3 regions of the Micromonospora sp. NPDC048907 genome follow, and region 2 is predicted to be linked to each of the others. Evidence: riboswitches for the same ligand, from Rfam matches in the RefSeq annotation. Region 2 holds a riboswitch; each other region holds the start of a gene.

Region 1 (5,689 bases), on a different contig from region 2:
CCTTCCCGCAGCGCAAGCTCAACAGCATGGACGGCGTGGTCGTGCTGAGCGAGTCGCTGCCGGGCGGCACCGCGACCAACTACAACCAGGGCGACACCGGCACCCACGAGATCGGCCACTGGCTGAACCTCTACCACACCTTCCAGGGTGGGTGCTCCGGCTCGGGTGACAGCGTCTCCGACACCCCGGCCGAGGCCTCGCCGGCCTACGAGTGCCCGACCGGCCGCGACACCTGCACCACCGCCGGCAAGGACCCGATCACCAACTTCATGGACTACACCTACGACTCGTGCATGTACCAGTTCACCGCTGGTCAGGCGAGCCGCATGCTGACCGCCTGGAACGCGTACCGCGCGGCCTGACCGCCGCGCACCACACGCCGGCGCCGGTCCCGTCCTCGGACGGGGCCGGCGCCGGCTTTGTTGGGGCCGGATCCCGACGGGTGCGGAGTCAGGCCGCCGTGCGGCGGGTGTCGAAGCCGTGCCGGCCGCGCCGGCCCTCCGGGGCGAGCGGGTCACGCCGGGCCGGGGCGCTGGCCCCCGGATCGAGCCAGACGCGCACCTCGGGCCGGCCGGTGCCGGGGCTGGCCACCTGGTCGCGCCGGGTCAGCATCGCCACGTCGACGGTGAACTCGAACAGGCGCCAGTCGCCCTGCGGCGCGGCCCGGCCGATCCGGGCCACCCGGGCGACGGTCGCCGGGTCGGTCACCGGGATGGCCCGGCCGGCCACGTAGGCCTCGTCGTCGCTCTCCTCCGGCGGGAAGGAGTGCAGCGCGTAGCGGCCGTCGCGTTCGAGGTCGCGACGCTTGGGCGAGTCGATGACGAAGCACCAGAGCCCGTCGTCGGTGATGACCGGGGAGACCGGGTGCACGCGCGGGCCGCCGTCGGCGCGGACCGTGGCGAGGTAGCCGAAACCCGGCCCGTACTGCTGCAACAGGAGGCGGATCTCGTCGGCGAGTCGGGGCTCGTCGGCGGCGAATTCGGACCAGGAAGCCATGCGGACATTCTATCGAACAGGTGTACGAAGATGTAGTCCGACATGCAGGTCACCCGTACCGGTCGCTATGGTGTTCCGATGCTGCTCTCCGACCGCGACCTGGTCTCCGAGATCAAGGCGGGCACGCTCGCGCTGGAGCCCTTCGAGCCCACGCTGGTGCAGCCGTCCAGCATCGACGTACGTCTGGACCGCTTGTTCCGGGTCTTCAACAACCACCTCTACACGCACATCGACCCGTCCGTGCAGCAGGACGACCTCACCTCGATGGTGGAGGTGCCCGAGGGCCAGCCGTTCGTGCTGCACCCGGGGGAGTTCGTGCTCGCCTCCACGCTGGAAGTGATCTCGCTGGGCGACCAGCTCGCCGGGCGGCTGGAGGGCAAGAGCTCGCTGGGCCGGCTCGGCCTGCTCACCCACTCGACCGCCGGCTTCATCGACCCGGGCTTCTCCGGTCACGTCACGCTGGAGCTGTCCAACGTGGCGAACCTGCCGATCACGCTCTGGCCGGGCATGAAGATCGGCCAGCTCTGCATCTTCCGGCTGTCCTCGCCGGCCGAGCACCCGTACGGCTCGGCGGTGTACGGCTCGCGCTACCAGGGCCAGCGCGGCCCGACCCCGAGCCGCTCCTGGCAGAGCTGGCGCACCTGGCCGACCCGCTGACCGACCGGCACGCCGGAACGGCGCAGGGGCCCCCGCGGCGCGGGAGCCCCTGCGGACCGGTCAGCCCGGGCGGCCGTAGCTGTTGATCTGGCCGTCGTCGACGCGCTTCATCGTGATCGGCTTGCCGGACTGGGAGGCGTGCACCACCCAGCCGTCGCCCACGTACATCCCGACGTGGTGCAGGTCGCTGTAGTAGAAGACGAGGTCACCGGCGCGCAGTTCGCTCCGGCTCACCCGCCTGGTCACGTCGTGCTGCTGCCGGGCGTTGTGCGGCAGCGAGACGCCGGCCTTGGCCCAGGCCGCCATGGTGAGGCCCGAGCAGTCGTAGTGGTCCGGGCCGGCGGCGCCCCAGACGTAGATCTTGCCGATCTGGGCGCAGGCGAACTTGACCGCGACGCCGGCCGGGCCACCGGGGTAACCGGCGGGGCAGGGCGCCGGGCGCAGCGGACCGCCGCCGCCGTTGCCGTAGACCTTGAGGCGCAGCTTCTGCAGCTTGACGATCTCGGCGTCGATCTGCTTCTTCTTGGCCGCGAGCTGGGCCTCGGTGCGCGCCAGCTCAGTGATCATCTCGTCCAGCGGCTGCTTCTTGGCGGCCAGCTGGTCGCGCAGCTCGGCGACGGTCCGCACCTGCTCCTGCTGGCGGTTCGCGAACCGGTCGAGCAGCGCGAGGCCGTCGACCAGCTCGCTCGGCGACCGGCTGCCGAGCAGTGCGTTGACGGTGGAGAGGTTGTTGTCGCCCTTGTAGGCGTCGGCGGCGAGCCCGCCCACCTGACCGAGGGCGGCGTCCACCCGGGCCTGGAGCGGGGCGATCTGCCTGCCCAGCGCGGCGGCCTGCTTCCGCTTGGCGGCGAGCTGCTCGCGCGTGGCGTTGACCTGTTCGATGACCGGTTCGAGCTTGTTCCAGTCCTGGTCGATCTGGCGCTCGATCTCGGTGACCGACGGTTCGGCGTGTGCCGCCGTGGCGCCGCCGGTCAGGACGACGGCGGTGCCGACCAGGGCGGCGAGGGCGGTGGTGCAACGGGACCAGCGGGAACGCGGCGCAGCCGTCGACCGGTCGACCGACCGGACCGACGGTGGCCGCGGGGCATGGTGTGCCACCGGGCTTCCGTACTCCTTCTTCCTGGCCGCCTACCGGGTTAGCTGACGGGTTCGGGCGGGAAGGGAGGCGCCCTACCGCAGTGGCTGCGGATTCACCCCAGTTACCTGGGTCCCCGGCTCGCCCGGAGGCGACTCGGCGGTGTCGGACCGTCACCACCCGGGTTGGACGGTGAAGCTCGCGGCCGACGATTGACCAGAGTAGAGAGCACCGTTATCGTTCCGCAACCCGAGACGCCGTGACACTCCGTACCCGAAAGATTCTTTCAGCGGAGATTACCCATCGGAAAGGTATTGACCCGGACCGCGCGCGGGGTGAGGGTGGGGACGCAGTGACCCCCATCCCTGTCTGGAGGTTCGATGCACCTCTCACCCCCGCCGTCGGGCAGACGGATGCTGCTGGCAGCAGCCGTCGCCGCTGCCACCGCACTCGTGGCGACCGGCCCGGTGGCCGCCCAACCGCTCACCGCCCAACCCGCCACCGACCGCCAGGATCAGTATGCCGCCGCCGCGGCGGAGTACGGCGTGCCGCAGAGCGTCCTGCTCGGCGTCTCGTACCTGGAGTCGCGCTGGGACACCCACCCCGGCCAGCCGAGCACCAGCGGCGGCTACGGCCCGATGCACCTCACCGACGCCCAGCACGTCCTCGCGACGCCGGCCAGCGGCCACGTCAGCGAGGACGAGGACCCGCGGGGCGACGACTCGCGGCCGCTCACCCTCAACCCGGCCCCCTCGGCCGCACCGGCGGAGGACGTGCTGCCGCAGGCGTCCCTGCAGACGCTCGACGCCGCCGCGGCGCTCACCGGCCTCGCCGAGGAGACGCTGCGCACGGACGCGGCCGCCAACATCCGGGGCGGGGCGGCGCTGCTCGCCTCGTACCAGAAGCAGTTGGGCTCGCCGGTCGGCGCCGGCACCGACCCGGCGGCCTGGTACGGCGCGGTGGCCCGCTACTCCGGCGCGGACACCGAGGACGCGGCGGCGGCCTTCGCCGACGAGGTCTACGACCAGCTCGGCCTGGGCGCGACCCGGACCACCGACGACGGCCAGCGGGTGACCCTGGCCGCCACCGCGGTGAAGCCCGACCAGTCCGGGCTGCACCGGCTCGGCCTGCGCCGGGCCGAGCGGCCGGACGGCCTGGAGTGCCCGGTCCGGCTCGCCTGCGAGTGGATCCCGGCCCCCTACGAGCAGTACGGCCCGGGCTCCGGCGACTACGGCAACCACGACCTCGGCAACCGGCCGGCCCAGCAGAAGATCGAATACATCGTCATCCACGACACCGAGGGCTACTTCGGCCCGAGCGTGGACCTGGTGAAGGACCCGACCTACCTGGGCTGGCACTACACGCTGCGCTCGGTGGACGGCTACGTGGCCCAGCACATCAAGGCCAAGGACGTCGGCTGGCACGCCGGCAACTGGTACGTCAACGCCAAGTCCATCGGCCTGGAGCACGAGGGCTTCGCCGGGCACGGCACCTGGTACACCGAGGCGATGTACCGGGCCTCGGCCAAGCTGGTCCGGCACCTGGCGCTGAAGTTCCAGATCCCGCTGGACCGGCAGCACATCATCGGCCACGACAACGTCCCCGGCACCACCGCCTCGACCGTGCGCGGCATGCACTGGGACCCGGGCCCCTACTGGGACTGGTCGCACTACTTCGACCTCATGAAGGCGCCCTTCCGGTCCCTCGGCAACGCGCACACCGGCCTGGTCACCATCGACCCGGACTTCGCCACCAACCAGCCCGCCTTCGTCGGCTGCAACCAGCAGCCGCCGGGCGTCCCGAACCCCGCCCCGCCGGCCGCGCCGTGCCCGCTGCGCGGCTCGTCCGCGGTGGTCCTGCACACCGCGCCGAGCGCGACCGCCCCGCTGGTCAACGACCTCGGGCTGCGCCCGGACGGCACGCCGGACACCATGTACATCTCCGACCACGGCGCCCGCGCCTCGGCCGGCCAGACGTACGCCGTGGCCGACGTGCAGGGTGACTGGACGGCGATCTGGTACCTCGGCCAGAAGGCCTGGTTCCTCAACCCGCGCTCGGCGCCCGCCGCCAAGTGGTCGACGGGCTTCGTGGTGACGCCCAAGCCCGGGAAGACCACCATCCCGGTGTACGGCCGCGCCTACCCGGAGAAGGAGGCCTACCCGGCCACCATCCCGTTCCAGGGCGTCTCCCCGCTCCAGTACACGTTCTCGGCCGGCCAGCGGTACGCGCTCGGCGGTGTCCTGCAGAGCGAGTACTACCGGGCGGTGTCGTTCGACGGTTCGGCGCCGGACGACCGGACGGTGGTCCGCGGCGACACCAGGTACGTGCAGATCCAGTTCGGCCACCGGATCATGTACGCGAACCTCGACGACGTGCTGATCCTGCCGTCCCCGATCGGCGCGCCGAGGTAGCAGCGGCGGCGCTCGACGGCGAAGGCCCCCGGTCCAGGTTGGACCGGGGGCCTTCTCGTCGCTCGGGAACGGGTCAGGTGACCCGGACGAAGCCGGCGAGCGGCTGTGTGCTGATGCTCGACACCTGGACCGGCTTGCCGGTCCGTGGCGCGTGCACCATCACCCCGTTGCCGAGATAGAGCCCGACGTGGTGCAGGTCGCTGCCGAAGAAGACGAGGTCACCCGGTCTGGCCTCGGAGCGGGACACCTTGCGGCCCTCGTTCCACTGGGCACCCGTGAAGTGGGTGAGCGAGATGCCCGCCGCCTTGTAGGCGTACTGGGTGAGGCCGGAGCAGTCGAACGAGTTCGGGCCGGTGGCTCCCCACACGTACGGGTCGCCGACCTGCGCGCACGCCGTCCGGATCGCGGTGCGCGCGGCGCTGCTGACCACGCCGTCGATCTTCGGGCAGCCGGCCGGCCGGATCGAGGTCACCGGCAGCATGGCCGTCAACCGCTTGATCTCGGAGTCGATCTGCTTCTTCTTGGTCGCCAGCTCCTTCTCCTGCTTGAG
Region 2 (5,689 bases):
CTTCTTCATCCTCAGTGGATTCGTGCTGGTCTGGTCGTACCGCGACGGCGAGCCCCGCCGCACCTTCCTGCGCCGGAGGCTCGCCAAGATCTATCCGAACCACCTGGTGACCTTCGTGGTGGCGCTGGCCGTCGCGTTCTGGTTCGCCGACCCGGTCGCCCCGTGGGCCGCGGTCGGCAACCTCTTCCTGCTGCAGGCCTGGATCCCGCTGGACGGCTACTTCTACAGCGTCAACAACGTGAGCTGGTCGCTCTCCTGCGAGCTGGCCTTCTACCTCTGCCTGCCACTGGTGCTGCCGTGGCTGCGCCGGGCCCGGACCGGCGCGCTGTGGGCGGTCGTGGTGGCCGTGCCGCTGCTCATCCTGGCCCTCTGGCCCGCGCAGCTCCTGGTGCCGGAGGAGAGCCGCTGGTGGTTCACCCAGATCTTCCCGGTCACCCGCTCCTTCGAGTTCTGGCTGGGCGTCGCGGCCGCCGAGCTGCTGCGCCGGGGCCGTTGGCGCGGCCCGAACCTGACCGTGGCCAGCCTGCTCTTCGTGGCCACCTGGGTGGTGGCCGCGCTGTGGATCCGCGCCGAGTTCTGGGCGGCCCTGCTCGCGGCGGCCTACCTGCTGGTCATCACGGCGGCGGCGGACGCCGACGTGCGGGGCCGGCCCACGCCGTGGCGGTCCCGCGCGATGGTCTGGCTCGGCGAGGTCTCCTTCGCCTTCTACCTGGTCCACGTGCTGGTCATGAGGACCGTGCTGCGGCTCACCGGCGACTGGGGCACCGGCCTGGGCGGCTGGTGGGGGCCGCTGGTGGTGCTCGCCTTCCTGCTGCTCAACCTCCTGCTCGCCGCGGCCCTGCACCGCTGGGTGGAGATGCCGTTGATGCGCCGCCTCGGACCGTCGCGCCGGGCCCGCCGGGCGCCGGGCGCCACCGCGCCGGCGCCGCGCGTGCCCGCCCCCCGCGCGGCCCCCGAGGCCCCGGCCAGAAGCGTCGAGTACGCCGGGCGGCGCGACCCGGGCTGAGCCGCCGCGACACGCCCGCGCGACGGTGCGATGTGGCGTCATCGGCGGTAGTTTGTACCCGTGCTGCCCATCGCGCTCACCTGTCCCTTGTGGTGGGTGGCGCGCTGGACCGCCCGGATGCTGGCCACGCTGGCCGTGCTCGTCGCCTGCTCCTTCGGCGCGACCACGCTGCCGCTCGGCGCACCTGCGACCGCGCCGGTGGCGACCGCACCGGCCGCGACCGCACCGGCCGCGACCGCACCGGCCGTGACCGCACCGGCCGCGACCGCACCGGCCGCGACCGCACCGGTGGCGGCGACCGTGGCGGCCTCCGCCGAGGGTCTGCCCCTGCGCGCCGACGCCGCCGGGCAGCTCCGGGTCGCGGCTGGCCCCGCCACCGCCGGCACCGGCCAGGACATCCGGGGCGAAGCCGTCGACGCGCCGGCCCTGCCGGCGGGTCAGCCCTGGCCGGCGGCGCCCGCGGCGGTGACCCGCGCCGCGGACCGGCCGCTCGCCCTCACCGGGCTGGTCCCGGCCACCGTCGGCTCCCGGGCCCCGCCCGCCCGCTGACCCGCCCGCCGGCCGACGGCCCGCGCCCGCCGCACGCACCGAACCTCACCCCCGCACCCCGCCCGCCGGGCGGCCCGGCGGCACCCGTTGCCGCCGCCCCCGCCGCCGCGGGTCGTGCGGACACCTCTCCACCACGTTTTCTCCCGTGAGGTGCCGACCATGCCGCAGACCGTTCTCTACCATTTCCTGACCGAGGTGCCCGAGGCCGCCGCCATCTGGTCGGCCCTGCTCCTGCTCGCCCTCGGCCTGCTCGCCGTGCTGGTCGCCCGCCCGGAGCGGGACGGCGCCTCCGACGCGGCCCCCGACCCGGCCGTGGAGGCGGCCGCGCGCCGGGCCGACCTGCGCCGCTACGCCGACGAGGTGGCGGTGGCCGCCGCCGGTGCCGCGCAGACCGCCCGGCGGCGCCGGGAGCAGTGGCTCACCGCCCAGGACGAGGCCGACCGGGCCTGGCGGGCGTACGACGAGGCCGAGGCCGGCGCCCGCCGCCTGGCTCCGGCCGCCGCCCTGCCCGCGCCGCACACCCCGCGCACCCCGGCCGAGTACGCGGCCCGGGAGCGCTGGCTGCACCACGCGGCGATGACCGCGCACTGGCGGGGCGACCTGAGCGCGCGGCAGCTCGCGGACGTGCTGGCCCGCCGCAACGGGTGGGACCCGCGCCGGCACCCGGCCGAGCAGGAGATCGTCCTGGCCCGGGCGGTACGCGAGAGCCGCCGGGCGGCCTGGGCGGCGGCCGCGGAGCGGGAGCGGCGGGCCTGGCGGGACGCCGAGCTCGCGGCCGAGGCGGCGCGAACGCTCTCCGCCGAGTCCTACGCGGCGGCCACCGCGCTCCGCCCCGGCCGTGCCGAGGACCCGGTCGCGGCGGTGGAGGGCCGCGACGACGCGGCGACGACCCGGCTCCCGGTCCCGGCGCCGGCCGCGGTGCCCGGCGCCCGCTGGCGCCCCGCCCGGGCCGGCTGACCCGGACCCGCTCGCGACGACACCGCCCGGGACGGCGGCACGCCGGTGCCGCCGGGACGGAGCGGCGTCGACCGAATTGTTATCCGAAATGTGGTGAGCCCGGTCACGGCCATCCCGGAAACGGTCACCAGGGGACAGGTTGGCCGATCGATGACCGCAATCCCGGGCCGGCCGCCACCGGATGTCCGCTTTCCGCCGCGCGGCGCCACCGTAACTGCTCGTCCCATTGAGTGAAGTGAGTGACCGACTGTTCCGAAATCCGTAGCGGTGCACGAGGTTTACGCAGGTGGGAGCGCTTGGCAGGAGAGGTACCCACCGGTAGTGTCGGCGCGTCCGGAGCGGTTTCCGATCGCAAGTGGCGACGCCGCGCCGACCCGCCTAATCGTGCCTTCACGAACCGGGGACCCACAGCAACACCGGGGTGAATCCGCGGGCCACGGGCCCGCGGTAGGGCGTACTTCCCGCCCGAATCCGTCAGCTAACCCGGTCGGCGGCCACGGAAGGAGTGCTATTCCTCGTGCTCACCACCCCCCGCTCGTCCCCCCGCCTCCACGGCATCGTGGTGCCGGCGCTCGCCTGACGGCGACCTGACCCGGCCACTCCCCGACCGCCCGGCCCCCGGGCGCTCCCCTTCCGCGGCGACCCGCCGCCCCGCCAGCGCGCGTGAGCTCCTCCGTGCGTGGGGCCGGCGTGTGCCGCGCACGCTCCGTGGAGGAACCCGTGAAGCATCACCTGAAGCGTCAGCTGCGGCGTCTCGTGACCGAGCGCCCGTACCAGATTCTCGCCGGCTCGGCCGCCGCGCTCGTGCTGGCCGGCGGCGCCGGCGCCGCCCTCACCGCCACCGACGAGGCCCCGGTCCACCGGGAGAACACCGCCGCGGTCGCCGAGCTGGGCTCGCGGCTCGGTGAGGTCGCCAGCCGGGGCGAGGCCCGGGTCGCCATCCCGTCGCCGTCCGCCTCGCCGAGCGCGTCGCCGTCGGTCGCGAAGGCCGCGGCCAAGGCCACCACCGACCCGGACACCACCCCGAAGGCGAAGCCGAAGCCGCCGTCGACCAAGGTCCTCGACTACGAGTACCAGGCGCAGACCCAGTACTGGAACTGCGGCCCGGCCGCGGTGCGGAACGCGCTCAGCGCGAGCGGCGTCGAGACCACCCAGGAAGCGATGGCCGGCCCGCTCGGCACCACCGAGAGCGGCACCAACTCGGCCGAGGACACCACCCGCGGCCTGAACCAGATGGTCAAGGGCAACCCGTACCGGACCCACATGTTCGGCGGCTCGGCGAGCCCCGCCGAGATCGACCAGCTCCAGGCGGACGTGGTCAGGGCGATCACCGACGGCCGGGGCGTGGTGGTCAACGTGGCCGGCGACGCCACCGACACCGACGGCGGCTGGCACTCCTTCCCGGGCGGCCACTACATCGCCGTGGTCGGCTACAAGAGCGACGGCCGGACCGTCCGGATCGCCGACTCGGCGAACCCGGCGCTGCCCGCGTACTGGGTCAGCACCATCGACCTGGCGAACTGGGCGGCCACCCGCGGCTACTCCGCCTGATCGCACCCATCCCCGTCGGGCACCGGCTCCACCGAGCCGGTGCCCGACGTCGTCGTGCCGGCTGCTCTCGCGCGTCGTGTCCGTCCGGTGGCACACTGCGCCCTATGGCCGACGAGACGGGTACCCGCCAGCTGCTGCTGCTGCACGGCATGGGCGCCACCGGTGAGGTGTGGCTGCCGTGGGCGCCGCTGCTGGAGCGTCACTGGGCGGGGCGCTGGCTCGCCCCCGACCTGGCCGGGCACGGCTGGTCGCCCCCGCTGCCGGAATACTCCTTCGAGGCCCTGGCCCGGCGGGTGGTCGAGGGGTTCGGCCCGGTGGCCGAGCGGCTCGGCCCCCGGGACCGGCTCGTGCTGCTCGGCCACTCCCTCGGCGGGGTGGTGGCGCTGGCGCTGGCCGCGCGGTCGCGGCGCCTGCCGGTCGACGCGGTGGTCGGGCTCGGCATCAAGGCCGTCTGGTCCCCGGCCGACCTGGAGAAGACCCGCGAGCTGGCCGCCCGGCCGGTGACCTGGTTCGCCACCCGGGACGAGGCGGCCCGCCGTTACCTGCGGGTCTCCGGGCTGGCCGGGCTGTTCGCCCCCGACCACCCCGTGGTGGAGGCGGGGCTGCGCCGCGAGGACGGCCGGTGGCGGCTCGCCATGGACCCGGCGGCCTTCGCGGTGGGGGAGCCCCGGCTGCCGGCGCTGCTCGCCGCCATCGACGTCCCCGTGCTGCTGGCCCGTGGGGAGCACGACCCGATGGTGACCGACGCGCAGCTCAAGGAACTGGGCGTCCCGGTCGCCACCCTGCCGGGCCTGGGCCACAACGCGCACGTCGAGGATCCGGCGGCGGTGCTCGCCCTGCTCGACGCGTACCTCTGACCGTCCGTCAGGCGGCGGGGGAGGGGACCGGCGAGCCGTCGCGCGGGGCGGGCGCGGTCGGTGCCGGCGCGAGCTGCCGGCGGGCGGCGTCGAGGAACACCTCGGCGTACGACTCGGCCGGGAAGTCGCCCAGGTAGCGGGCCCGGGTGGCCCAGCGCGCCGCCGCCTTCGGGTCGGTGTCCAGCAGGCCGGTCAGCACCTCGTCCACGTTGGACATGTCCCGGCGCAGCACGTAGCCGGAGCCGGCCAGCGGGAACCGCGCGACGAAGTCCTCCCCGTCGACGCCCATGTCGGTGACCGCGTACGGCTTGCCCGAGTAGAGCCAGTCGGAGATCACCCCGGACACGTCCGAGACCAGGGCGTCGGCCCGGTTGACGCACTCGGTCAGGGTCAGCTCGCGGCCGGCCGCCGCCCCCCACAGGTGCGCCCGCCCGGTCCGGGCCCGGTCGGCGGCGAGCAACTCGGTGAGGCGGGCCAGCTGCCGCGCCGAGGCCGGGTTCTGGGTGGTGTACGGGTGGGCCCGCAGGATCACCGTGGCCCCCCGGTCGAGCAGCCGGCGGATCAGCGTCTCGGCCACCGGCAGCGAGCAGTAGTCGGCGTCGGCGTGGTGCCCGGTCCAGGTGGGGGTGTAGAGCACGGTCGGGTGGGCGAGCCCGGTGACCGGCTCCCGGCGTACCTCGATCGCCTCCACCTGGGGCCGGCCGACCACGACGAACTTTTCGGCGGGGATCTCCACGCCGGCCCGGGCGTACCGCTCGACGGCCGCCGG
Region 3 (5,689 bases), on a different contig from region 2:
CGGCAACTTCGGCGCGCTGGTCGAGCGGGACGCGATGGTCTTCCACGCCGCGCAGCGCCGGCACGTGCTGGACGCCGAGCACGAGGGGCTGGTCTTCGGCCGGCTGGACCTGCGTACCGGGCAGATGCTGCACGTGGGTCGGCTCGGCGTGCGCGGGGAGAACGCCGAGACGCTGGTGGTGGACTGGCGGGCGCCGGCCGCCGCCGCGTTCTACCAGGCCACTCCCGCCGAACCGCAGGGCGTGGTGCGGCGGCGCACGATCCAGTCGTCCGCGGAGCAGGTCACCCGGATCGAGGACGACCTGCTGGACCCGGAGTCGGCGCCGCCGGAGATGGCCGTGGTCGGCGACGGCGCGCTGCTGGCGACCCTGTCCCGGGCCACCGGCCACGGCATGCGGGACATCGTCGCCACCATCCAGCGGGAGCAGGACGAGGCGATCCGCTCCCCCGCCGGCGGGGTCACGATCGTCTCCGGCGGCCCGGGCACCGGCAAGACGGCGGTGGCCCTGCACCGGGCCGCGTACCTGCTCTATTCCGACCGCGCCCGGTACGCCGGCGGCGGCATCCTGGTGGTCGGCCCGTCGAGCGTGTTCGTCCAGTACATCGCCTCGGTGCTCCCCTCGCTCGGCGAGGAGACGGCCACCCTGCACTCGCTGGGTTCCCTCTTCCCCGGCGTGTCGGCGAACCGGACGGACCCGCCCGAGGTGGCGGCCGTGAAGGGGTCGCTGCGGATGCGCCGGGTGCTGGAGCGGGCGGTCCGGGACGCGGTGCCCGACTCCCCCGGCGAGCTGCGCCTGCTCTACCGGGGTGAGCTGCTCCGGCTGGAGCGGGCCGAGCTGGACGCCGTCCGGGACCGGACGCTGTCGCGCGGCGCGCGCCGCAACGAGGTGCGCCGGGCGGCCTTCGACGCGGTCCTGGCCGCGCTGTGGGCGCAGGCCCGCCGCCTGCGGATCGGCCGGCTGCCCGAGCAGCCCGCGTTCGAGGACGAGATCATCGAGCGGCCGGAGTTCCGGGAGTTCCTCAAGGCCTGGTGGCCACGGTTGCACCCGCGCCACGTGCTGGGCTGGCTGGCCCGCCCGGAGCGGCTGCGCCGGTACGCCGGGGGCGTCCTGTCCGGGGCCGAGATCCGGCTGCTGACCGAGGCGTACCGGAGCCTGGACGGCGAGGGGCTGACGATCGCCGACGTGGCGCTGCTGGACGAGCTGGACGCGTTGCTCGGCCGGCCGGTGCAGCGGGCGAGGCCGAAGCGGGACCCGTTCCAGCTGGCCGGCGGCGTCCGCGAGCTGAGCACGGCCGCCGACCGACAGCGCGCCGCCCGGGCCGCCGCGCGGGAGCGCCCAGAGGACTACCGCGACTACGCCCACGTGGTCGTCGACGAGTCGCAGGACGTCTCGCCGATGCAGTGGCGGATGGTCGGCCGGCGCGGCCGGCTGGCCTCCTGGACGGTGGTGGGCGACCCGGCGCAGACCGCCTGGACCGGCGACCCGCAGGAGCTGGCCCGGGCCCGGGACCAGGCGCTGGGCCGGCGCCGCCGCCACCGGTACGAGCTGACCACCAACTACCGCAACTCGGCGGAGATCTTCGCGGTGGCGGCCGCGGAGATCCACCGCGTACACCCGGATCTGGCGTTGCCCACCGCGGTCCGTTCCACCGGGGTGGCCCCCGTCGAGCGGACGGTGCCCGCCGCCGACCTGCCGGCCGCCACCGCGGCGGCGGCGCGCGCGCTGCTGGCGGAGGTCGAGGGCACGGTGGGCGTGATCACGCCGGTGCCGCGCCGGGACGAGGTGGCCGGGTGGCTGGGCGACCTGGGCGGCCGGCTCCAGGTGGTGACCAGCCTCCAGGCCAAGGGCATGGAGTACGACGGGGTGGTGCTGGTGGCCCCGAGCGAGATCCGGGCCGATCCGGGGTCGGGCGTCCGCACCCTGTACGTGGCGCTCTCCCGGGCCACCCAGCGGCTCACCACGCTCGACCCGGTCGGCTGACGACGGCGCCCCGTCCGGCGTTCACTTGCACACATAGCGATGTGAGCATAGATTGAGCCCGGCCGGGGCGGCGGACGAGAGGGTGTGGGCGTGGGCGCAGGTCATGACCACAGCGGCGCGGTGGCCAACGCGGCGCAGCGTCACCGTGGTCGGCTCTGGGGCGCCTTCGCGCTGCTCACCGCCCTGATGGTGGTCGAGGCGGTGGCCGCCTTCGCCACCGGCTCGCTGGCCCTGCTCTCCGACGCCGGGCACATGTTCACCGACGTCCTCGGTATCGGCATGGCGCTCGCCGCGATCACCGCCACGCGGCACGCCGACACCGACCCGCAGCGCACCTTCGGGCTCTACCGGCTGGAGGTCCTGGCCGCGCTGGCCAACGCGGTGCTGCTCGGCGCCGTGGCGGTCTACGTCCTGGTCGAGGCGGTACGCCGGTTCGACGAGCCGCCGGAGGTGCTCGCCGGGCCGATGCTCGCCGTGGCGGTGCTCGGCCTGCTCGCCAACATCGGCGCGTTCGCGCTGCTGCGGGCCGGCGCCGAGGAGAGCATCAACCTGCGCGGGGCGTACCTGGAGGTGCTGGGCGACCTGCTCGGCTCGCTCGGCGTGATCGGCGCCGCCCTGGTCATCGCGGTCACCGACTGGTGGTGGGCCGACCCGCTGGTCGCCGTGGCGATCGGGCTGTTCATCCTGCCGCGCACCTGGCGGCTCGGCCGGGCCGCGGTCCGGATCCTGGTGCAGGCCGCCCCGGAGCACCTCCAGGTGACCGCCGTGCACGACCGGCTGGCCGCGGTGCCCGGCGTCGCCGAGGTGCACGACCTGCACGTCTGGACGCTCACCTCGGGCATGGAGGTGGCCTCGGCGCACCTGACCATGACGCCGGGCGCCGAGGTCGGCGAGGTACTGACGGCCGCCCGTACGGCCCTGCACGAGGACTTCTCCATCGATCACGCCACGTTGCAGATCGAACCCGGAGCGTCTCCCGGCGCGTGCGGCGCGGTCGAGTGGTAATTAGGGCAATCTTAAATCCAAGTGGTTATTGTGCATCTATGCCGGTTTTGTCCGGGACACCGGCTCCCACCAGCGGAGCCGCCCCGGCACAGCGCCGGTAGGCTCGACCGCGGCCCCCGCCGGGCGGCGCCCACCGGCGCCCGCGGTGGCCAGCGCCTAATCGCCCGCACGGGCGAGCCGGGGAACCACGTTCGTGGGGTGCATCCGCGTCAGCGGTAGGGATCTTCCGTCCCGAACCCGTCAGCTAACCCGGTCGGCGGTTGACGGAAGGACACGTGAATGCCCCCAGTGGCACCTGTACGACGGACGGTCGCCCGGTTGGCGGCCCTGCTCGTCGCGACGCTCGCCCTCGGCGTCGTGACCGCGCCGGTCTCCCCCGCCTCTGCGGGTGCGGCAGCTTCCCCGACCGGCCTGCTCGCCGCCGCGCCCGGCGACGACGAGGGCGGCACCCCCGCCCTGCGCGCCCAGCTCGACGCGGCCAGCAAGGGCTGGCTCGACGCACGCACCGCGCTGAACCGCTCGGTGACCCGGCAGCAGCAGCTCACCGCCCAGCTCAAGACGATCAACGCCGAGCTGACCGTGCGCGACGCCAAGGTCGGCGAGATCGCCGGGGTGGCGTACCGGTCCGGGCGGCTGGGCACGGCCGCGGCGCTGCTCGGCAGCACCAGCCCGGAGGGCTTCATGGATCGCGCGGCGGCGCTGGAGCAGGTGGCCGCCCACGAGGACCGGGTGCTCCGCGACCTCCTCGACAGCCGGGACGAGGCGACCCGCACGCAGACCGCCCTCACCGGTGAGATCCAGGAGCAGCGCAAGCAGGTCGCGGTGATGGCCAAGCGCAAGCAGCAGGCCGAACGCGCCCTGGAGCTGGCGAACGACCGGGCGTCCAGCAGCGGCGGCGGCAGCGTGCAGGGCACCTCCACGGCGAACGCGAAGCCGGCCCCGCGCCGGGCCGACGGCTCCTGGCCGCCGGAGTCGTGCAGCGTCAACGACCCGACCCCGGCCGACGGCTGCATCACCCCGCGTACGCTGCACGCGCTCCAGCAGGCCAAGGCCGCGGGCTTCACCCGCTACGTCTCCTGCCACCGGCCCAGCGGATCCGGCGAGCACCCGAAGGGGCGGGCCTGCGACTTCGCCGCGCAGAAGAGCGGCTTCGGCGGCGTGGCCACCGGCGGCGACAAGACCTACGGCAACAACCTGGCCGCCTACTTCATCCGCAACGCCGACGCGCTCGCCGTGCTCTACGTGATCTGGTTCAAGCAGATCTGGCTGCCCAGCAGCGGCTGGAAGTCGTACAGCGGGGGCAACGGCGACCCGTCCAGCGACCACACCAACCACGTGCACCTGTCGGTGTACTGATCGCCGCTCCGCCGGCGCCCGGCCTACGCCCCACGACGTAGGCCGGGTGTCGCCGCGCGGCCCACGACGCCACGCCCGCCAGGGCCGAGCATCGAGGGCATGACTCGACTCTCGCCCGCCGGACGCAAGGCCCTGCTCACCCTGCACCTGGTCACCTCGCTGGGATGGCTCGGCGCCGACCTGGTGCTGCTGGCCCTCGGCGTGGCCGGGCTGCGCGGGGCCGACCCCGAGGTGGTCTACCCGGCCGCCGCGCTGCTGGTCACCTGGCTGTTCGCCCCGCTCAGCGTGCTCGTCTGGCTGGTCGGGCTCGCCAGCGCGCTGCTCACCCCGTGGGGGCTGCTGCGCTGGCGCTGGGTGCTGGTGAAGTTCGCCGTCACCACCGTGGTGGTCGTGCTCGTGCTGTTCCTGCTCACCCCGACGGTCCGGCACCTCGGTGCGCTGGCCGGGGCGGCCGACACCCGTCAGCGCGTCGACCTCGTGATCCCGCCCACCGTCTCCAGCACGCTGCTGCTCGTCGTGACGGTGCTGTCCACCTACAAGCCGTGGGGGCGGCTGCGGCCGGCCCGCCCCGCGGTGCGGCGACCGGTGTCCGCGGGGCGGCGCGGCTGAGCCGGCGACCGGGTCAGGACGCCTGCCCCTCCAGGGTGGCGCCGAGCCGGCTGGCCAGGCCGAGGTGGGCCGCACGGGCCTGCCGGAAGGCGTAGCCGAACAGCGGCGCCGGGGCGGAGAGGGTGATCTCCACGTCGATGCGCACCACCCCGTCGGGCTCGTCGCGCAGCCGGGTGTGGTTGCGCACCGTGGTGGCCGGCTGCTGCCGGGCCACGGTCACGACCTCGTCCTCGTTGGCGACCAGCACGTCCGCCTGGTAGGTGACCGGGAAGTGCAGCGGGCCCAGCGCCAGCCGGTCGGTGATCGCATAGCTGGCCAGCGCCCCGGGGCGGGCCGGCAGTTGGCGGACCCGGACGATCAGCGGATGCAGCTCACCCTGCCGGCTCAGGTCACCGAGCAGGGCCACCGCGTGGGCCCTCGTGCACCGGGCCTGCACGGTGTAGCTGAAGCTGTCGCTGCTGAGCAAGCGGCACCCCCTCGCCGTCGTGGGTCCGCACGATCGTCCCGTACCGGAGCCGGGCTGGCAACGGGTCGAAAGTCCCCGGCCCGCGACAGGTCGGCGAGCGGGACTCGGTCAGGGAGGGGTGGGTCGATCAGGCGCCGGGGAGCACCTGGGGGGTGCTGTCGGCGAACCAGGGCTCGGGCGCGCCGAAGAGGCCGAGCAGGCCGGTCACCCAGAGCTGCCGGTGCACGAACCGGCTCGGCTCGGTGACCACCAGCTTGACGCCGCTGACCTCG

The links. A riboswitch is a leader RNA that binds a small molecule or an ion and turns the genes downstream of it on or off. The one in region 2 is predicted to bind cyclic di-AMP.
Region 1: it holds a riboswitch for cyclic di-AMP, as region 2 does, so the genes downstream of both, ACZ6PY_RS00430 (C40 family peptidase) here and ACZ6PY_RS26055 (C39 family peptidase) in region 2, are expected to answer to the same signal.
Region 3: it holds a riboswitch for cyclic di-AMP, as region 2 does, so the genes downstream of both, ACZ6PY_RS08425 (coiled-coil domain-containing protein) here and ACZ6PY_RS26055 (C39 family peptidase) in region 2, are expected to answer to the same signal.

The regions. Positions count from the first base shown of each region.
Region 1 is NZ_JBVJHI010000001.1:82,588-88,276, reverse strand. It holds gene ACZ6PY_RS00445 (zinc metalloprotease) at 1-362, shown strand, start outside; gene ACZ6PY_RS00440 (pyridoxamine 5'-phosphate oxidase family protein) at 451-996, opposite strand; gene dcd (dCTP deaminase) at 1,075-1,653, shown strand; gene ACZ6PY_RS00430 (C40 family peptidase) at 1,714-2,751, opposite strand; cyclic di-AMP (ydaO/yuaA leader) riboswitch at 2,765-2,900, opposite strand; gene ACZ6PY_RS00425 (N-acetylmuramoyl-L-alanine amidase) at 3,142-5,139, shown strand; gene ACZ6PY_RS00420 (C40 family peptidase) at 5,213-5,689, opposite strand, start outside.
Region 2 is NZ_JBVJHI010000008.1:164,357-170,045, forward strand. It holds gene ACZ6PY_RS26040 (acyltransferase family protein) at 1-1,006, shown strand, start outside; gene ACZ6PY_RS26045 (hypothetical protein) at 1,067-1,555, shown strand; gene ACZ6PY_RS26050 (hypothetical protein) at 1,715-2,512, shown strand; cyclic di-AMP (ydaO/yuaA leader) riboswitch at 2,878-3,020, shown strand; gene ACZ6PY_RS26055 (C39 family peptidase) at 3,221-4,063, shown strand; gene ACZ6PY_RS26060 (alpha/beta fold hydrolase) at 4,168-4,920, shown strand; gene ACZ6PY_RS26065 (CDP-glycerol glycerophosphotransferase family protein) at 4,928-5,689, opposite strand, start outside.
Region 3 is NZ_JBVJHI010000002.1:716,572-722,260, forward strand. It holds gene ACZ6PY_RS08415 (HelD family protein) at 1-1,981, shown strand, start outside; gene ACZ6PY_RS08420 (cation diffusion facilitator family transporter) at 2,072-2,986, shown strand; cyclic di-AMP (ydaO/yuaA leader) riboswitch at 3,130-3,260, shown strand; gene ACZ6PY_RS08425 (coiled-coil domain-containing protein) at 3,266-4,342, shown strand; gene ACZ6PY_RS08430 (hypothetical protein) at 4,442-4,951, shown strand; gene ACZ6PY_RS08435 (SRPBCC family protein) at 4,965-5,417, opposite strand; gene ACZ6PY_RS08440 (STAS domain-containing protein) at 5,545-5,689, opposite strand, start outside.